Regions from separate parts of the Marinobacter sp. R17 genome, predicted to be linked through region 2. Evidence: predicted binding sites of a transcription regulator. Region 2 holds the regulator's gene; the other holds the start of a gene.

Region 1 (3,112 bases), on a different contig from region 2:
CTGGTGCGGGGCATCATGCTGCGGGGCGCCGGTCTCGTCGACCTGTGGCCGGAACTGCTGGCGCTGGTGGTGTTCGCGTCGGTGGCGATGTGGATCGCCACCTTGCGGGTGCATAAGCGGTTGGACTGAGCGCCGGTTACAGCCCCAGATCCTGCTTGACGGCGGGCAGCCCCGGCTGGCCATCAACGGTGGTCACGCCGTCAAGCCAGGCGGACAGCACGTCCGGGTGTGCTTTCAGGTAGGCGCGCGCGGCCTCCTCGCCATCGTTGAGGATGCGGCCCATGATCTGGCTTTCCATATCCAGTTTGAACTGCAGGTTATCCAGCAGCGTGCCCACATTGCTGCAGTCGTCGCTGTAGCCGTTCCGGGTCAGCGTGTAAATGGTGGCGCCACCGTAGTTGGGCCCGAAGTAATCGTCACCGCCGGACAGATAGGTCAGGTCGTGCTGCAGGTTCATCGGATGCGGTTCCCAGGCGAGGAACACCACAAACTGGTCTCGCCGTTCGGCACGGCTGACCTGGCTGAGCATGCCCTGCTCGCTGGACTCCACCAGTTTCCAGTCGCCCAGGCCGAAGTCGTCGTTGTCGATCATCTTCTGGATCAGGTTATTGGCCGGCGCGCCCGGTTCGATGCCGTAAATCTTGTGGTCGAACTGTTCGGCGTGCTTGTCGAGATCGGCAAAGCTCGTCACGCCTGCCTTCTCCTTGACGTCATCCGGCACGGCCAGGGTGAACTTGGCGCCCTTCAGGTTGGCCCGCAGGCGTTCGTAACCGCCCTCATACTGGTCGGCGAACTTCTGCTGGGCCGGCATCCAGTTGCCCAGGAACACATCGATATCGTCGTTCTGCAGTGATTTGAAGCCGATCGGCACGGACAGCAGATCGATGCTGGTGTCGTAGCCGAGCCCCTTCAGTACGGTCGTGGTCAGGGCGTTGGTGACGTTGATGTCGGTCCAGCCGGGATCGCTGAAGCGGACCGTCTGGCATTGTTCCGGAACGGCCGCCTGAGCCGAGATAGCCAGCGTGCAGGTACCCGCCAACAGCAAGGGTTTCAGCGCTCGCATTCGATGCTGCATGGTCGATTCTCTCCTTTGTGCTTCGTTATTTATTCGGTCTAAAGCAGGAAGGCGCATCCGGCGCCAGCGTCTGTCCTGATCCATCAGGCTGGCAAGCCGAATCAGCCTGTAACTCCGCACTGCTCGGGGGATAGGCGGCCGGCAGCACCTGTTGTGTGGGTCGATCAACGTGTAACGACTGGATAATGCCCCATCCGTCAACGCGCTATCGTTCCGATTCGTTGTTATCAGGGTCATAAGTGGCATGTACATGAAGCCATTCATGGTGCGCGCGGCCGGGCAGCCTGTAAACCAAGGTCTGACTAATGCCTGACATCACCCCAGCTAATACCAAGCATCGAATCTCCTGCTGCCATCCGCTGGCCGGCAATCACTCATAACGTCGCTCGACCGACCGGGGCATCGGCTGGATGCGGCCGCATTCGCGGCCTTTCCGGGGAGCCGCCCCCGAAGTCGATTTGATGTTATCCCGATCAACCGTCAGCCAGCGATAATCCGGGCAACGCCGGGCTGGGTGACAGAGTAAAGTTTGTCGACTATTGGTCGATAAATACCCAACGAATACCGCCAGCAGGACGGCGGTGCCTTATCGATCAGGAGCCCGACTCGATGTCCGTCAAGAAGAAGTTTTTCCTTGCCATCACCCTGCTGATTTCCGTTGTCGTGATCGCAGGCGCCATTTTCACCATTATTTCCCGCGACAACGAGTTGACCCATACCGCGGAAAACCAGTCCACCGATGCTCGCCAGCGGGTCATCCGACTGCTTTCGGTCACCGACTCGATCATGATGGAGCGGGTCAAGAGCAGCATGAACGTGCTGATCAAGCGGGGAAAAGCCATTGGCGTGCCGGGGCGCGGCGACGATACCCGCGTGGGCGACCGCACCGTGCCGGATCTGCAGCTGGGCGGCGAGCCCATGGCCAACCACTATGAGCTGGTCGACGCCCTGACCGATGACATGGGCGGCACGGCCACACTGTTCGTCTACGACGGCAGCAACTACGTGCGCGTCTCTACCAATGTGAAGAAAGACGGCGGTCAGCGCGCCACTGGCACCATCCTCAACCCGCAGGGCGCCGCCTTCCGCGCCATCCAGTCCGGCAAGGCCTTTTACGGCCAGGTGGATATCCTGGGCAACCCCTACCTCACCGGTTACGCACCCATGCGCAATGGTTCCGGCCAGGTTGTGGGCATCTGGTATGTCGGCTACTCGGCGGATATGTCGCTGCTGGAAGACGCCATTGCCGGCTCTCGGGTTCTGGACCGGGGTTTCGTGGCACTGGTGGACGACAAGGGCCGTATCCGGATGCATTCGGACAACCAGACCGACGATGTGGTTAAGGCCGCCCTCACTGGCGACAACGGCGACTGGGTAAAATCGGAAACGCCTTTCGATCCCTGGGGCTACAAGGTGGTGTCGGCCTATTCCAGCGACGAACTGACCGATACGATTACCGCCGATTCGCTCGGCATTGCGCTGGTCATCGTGCTTGTGGGCGCCCTGCTGATACTCGCCATCCACCTGCTCGTTTCAGCAGTCATCACACGGCCACTGAATCGGATGATCGGTGCGGTCAACGACATTGCCGAGGGCGAAGGCGACCTGACCATCCGCTTCAACGCCACCAGCCGGGACGAGTTCGGCCAGATGGCCAACGGGTTCGACAAACTGCTGGCCCGGGTGCAGGACACCATCCGCGACGTCAGCGCGTCGTCCCGTGAAGTACTGAACGCGTCCCAGGGATTGGTGAAGGTGGCAGAGGATTCCAGCGCGTCCATTGCCCGTCAGACCGGCGATACCGAGCACGTGGCCTCGTCCATGCACGAAATGTCGCTGACGGCACAGAACGTGGCGGAAAGTGCGTCCATCGCCGAGGAAGCCGCCAAGGGCGCCGATAACGACGCCCAATCCGGCCACGCGCTGGTGCAGGAAACCATCCGCATCATCGAGCAGCAGACCCGGACCATCGCCGAGTGTGCCGAATCGGTCACGGAGCTGGACGAGCACAGCGAGGCCATCAGCAGCGTACTGGAT
Region 2 (3,112 bases):
TTCCCTGGCGCTGGTCACCACCGACCGTTATCGGATCGCGGCACATGAGCATCTGTTTGTATTCGGTCGCATCCTGAACGTGCCGGTGCGGGTGGTGGATGAGAGCCATTCCCTGGACCAGATCCTCGATGACCTGTCCGATAAACGCCTGGTTCTGATCGACACGGCGGGCCTGACCCATTCCGATCGCGGCCACCAGGAACAGCTTGAGGAGCTGGCTGCAAGCCGGCATCCGGTCAAGCCTTACCTGGTGCTGGCAGCCACCAGCCAGCCTCGCATTATGAAATCCACGTGGCATTGCTATAAGATGGCGAATCCGGCCGGGTGTATCATGACCAAACTGGATGAAGCCCTGACACTCGGCGAGGTGCTAGGCTTTGCCATGGAAACGGGTCTTCGGGTGGCGTATTACACCGATGGGCAGCGCATCCCCGAGGACATTCATCCGGCACAGGCGGCTCCACTGGTCAGACTGGGTGTGGAGCGTCTGAAACAGGTTCGGGAAACCGCTGTGGTTGCAGCCGGCGCCTGAGGCCCGGGAGTCCGCCGGAACAGCCGCAGGGCGTTCATGGGCTCCACTATCGAGCCGGTTATCAACCGGCCATCCTTATCAAGAGTTGTCGTGAGAGACTGTATCCGGCATGAGTAGAGTTAACCCGGTCCAGGTGATCGCCGTCTCAGGTGGCAAGGGCGGCGTTGGCAAGAGCAACGTTTCGGTCAACCTGGCTATTGCACTGGCACAGATGGGGCGTCGGGTGGTGGTTCTGGATGCCGATCTGGGGCTGGCCAACATCGACGTCCTGCTGGGTATCACTGCGAACCACAATCTCAATGATGTGCTGAACGGCGAGTGCGACCTGCGCGATGTCCTGGTCGACGGCCCGGGCGGCATCAAGATCGTTCCCGCCTCGTCCGGCACCCAGCGGATGACCCAGCTGACGCCCATGGAGCACGCTGGCCTGATCAACGCCTTCAGCGAACTGGGCGATCAGATCGACGTGTTGATCGTTGACACCGCTGCCGGCATTTCCGAATCGGTGGTCAGCTTCCTGCGGGCGTCTCAGGAATTGCTGCTGGTGGTCTGCGACGAGCCCACTTCCATTACCGATGCCTACGCGCTGATCAAGCTCATGAACCGGGACTACGGGGTGAACCGGTTTCGCATCCTTGCCAACCAGGTTCGCAACGAGCAGGAAGGCAAGCATCTGTTTGGGAAACTGACCCGGGTTACCGAGCGATTTCTGGATGTTGCGCTACAATATGTGGGCATCGTCCCTTACGACGAAGCCGTCAAAAAAGCGGTACAACGGCAGCGTGCGGTGCTTGACGCTTACCCACGCGCCAAGGCCTCGCTGGCGATCAAGGCGCTGGCCCAGCAGGTGGACAACTGGCCGCTCCCGTCTTCTCCACGGGGGCATCTCGAATTTTTCGTTGAGCGCCTGGTGGACGCCTGATGGAGTACCCTGACCGACAGGTGGCGTGGTATGACGGTCGATTGAAACACACGGGTAATCCGGATTGATGACGTTGGCAAAAGGCCTGGGAATCTACCAACAGACGAGCTCGCGCAAATCGGCCCATCAACTGGTCGAGGATCATGCGCCGCTGGTGAAAAAGATCGCGTTGCATGTGTTGGCGCGATTGCCCGCCTCTGTCCAGCTTGAAGACCTGATGCAAGCCGGCATGATCGGCCTTCTCGAGGCCGCTCAGAAGTACGACGCCGGCAAAGGCGCTTCCTTTGAAACCTATGCGGGTATCCGCATTCGCGGTGCCATTGTGGATGAGATTCGCAAGGGCGACTGGGTGCCGCGTTCCGTCCACCGCAATTCCCGTCGCATCGCCCAGGCGATCAAGGCCGTCGAAGACCGGACCGGGCGCGAGGCTCAGGATCACGAAGTCGCCGACGAGCTGGACATGACCCTGCCGGAGTACCATGCCTGCCTGGCCGATTCCAACAGCGGCCGTCTTTTTAGTCTGGATGAGCTAAATGAATCGGGAGAGCTGCCGATAGACAATGAAGAGGCCGTGCCCGATCGTCCGTTCGAAGAGCTGTCGGCAGCCGGATTCCAGCGCAGTCTGGCCGAGGCGATCGCGGCGCTGCCGGAGCGGGAAAAGCTGGTGTTGAGTCTGTATTACCAGGAAGAGCTGAACCTGAAAGAAATCGGCGCCGTCATCGGTGTCAGTGAAAGTCGGGTCAGCCAGATTCACAGTCAGGCGGCATTGCGCCTGAAATCACGTCTGACGGATTGGCAGGAAGCCCGTTAGCCACGCCGTTCAAAGCCGGTTCGCAAAACACCGGTGGAGCAGGGCAGAATGGGCGGACGCGCCACATCAGGCGCGACAAGCAAAAAGTTGACATCGAATTCCGGGAGCTTGTGGTCAGCGTTGATGCCCAGGCTACGATCCCGGAACTGTAGTTTTTGGTAACGGACGCTTTACAGCGGGCGTTGACGCGACAGAATAGGCGGTGCTTTCAGTGGCGCCGGTATCGTATGGATTGCCGGACACTGAACTGGACGCTGGATTGGTATTCCGGGCTGTAATGATTGGAGGTCCCTTTGGACAAAAACATGAAAATTCTGATCGTGGATGACTTCTCCACGATGCGACGGATCATCAAGAATCTGCTTCGCGACCTCGGTTTCACCAATACTGACGAGGCGGATGACGGCAACACCGCGCTGCCCATGCTCAAGAGTGGCAAATACGATTTTCTGGTCACCGACTGGAACATGCCGGGCATGTCCGGATTTGAACTGCTGCAGGCCGTTCGCGCGGACGAGAACCTCAAGAACCTGCCGATCCTGATGGTGACGGCGGAAGCCAAGCGTGACCAGATCGTGGCGGCGGCTCAGGCCGGCGTTAACGGTTACGTCGTGAAGCCGTTTACGGCGGCTGTCCTGAAGGAAAAGATCGAGAAGATTTTCGAACGCATCCAGTCCTGAGTATCAGAGCGCCAATCATGGGCACAAAAAAAGACAAGGCCGGCTCCCTCGATCCCGATGTCGTTGAGAAGCTGCAGCACCAGGCGGAAGAACTGAAGCAACAGGTGGACGCCGGCGATTACGCCGCGGCGATGCGCCTGATTAATGAACTGAATGATGTCCGGGAC

The links. Region 2 encodes FliA, which starts transcription of late flagellar genes. Its sites were predicted from a motif close to CTAAAGTTTNNNNNNNNNNNGCCGNTAA; they were not measured.
Region 1: a site for FliA is predicted at 1,598-1,625, ahead of EB809_RS06655 (methyl-accepting chemotaxis protein). Genes of this name have one in related genera too.

The regions. Positions count from the first base shown of each region.
Region 1 is NZ_RHGZ01000006.1:140,910-144,021, forward strand. Features, by position in the region: gene EB809_RS06645 (ABC transporter permease) at 1-129, shown strand, start outside; gene EB809_RS06650 (choline ABC transporter substrate-binding protein) at 137-1,063, opposite strand; gene EB809_RS06655 (methyl-accepting chemotaxis protein) at 1,685-3,112, shown strand, end outside.
Region 2 is NZ_RHGZ01000002.1:117,617-120,728, forward strand. Features, by position in the region: gene flhF (flagellar biosynthesis protein FlhF) at 1-532, shown strand, start outside; gene EB809_RS02520 (MinD/ParA family protein) at 642-1,454, shown strand; gene EB809_RS02525 (RNA polymerase sigma factor FliA) at 1,522-2,265, shown strand; gene cheY (chemotaxis response regulator CheY) at 2,559-2,945, shown strand; gene EB809_RS02535 (protein phosphatase CheZ) at 2,963-3,112, shown strand, end outside.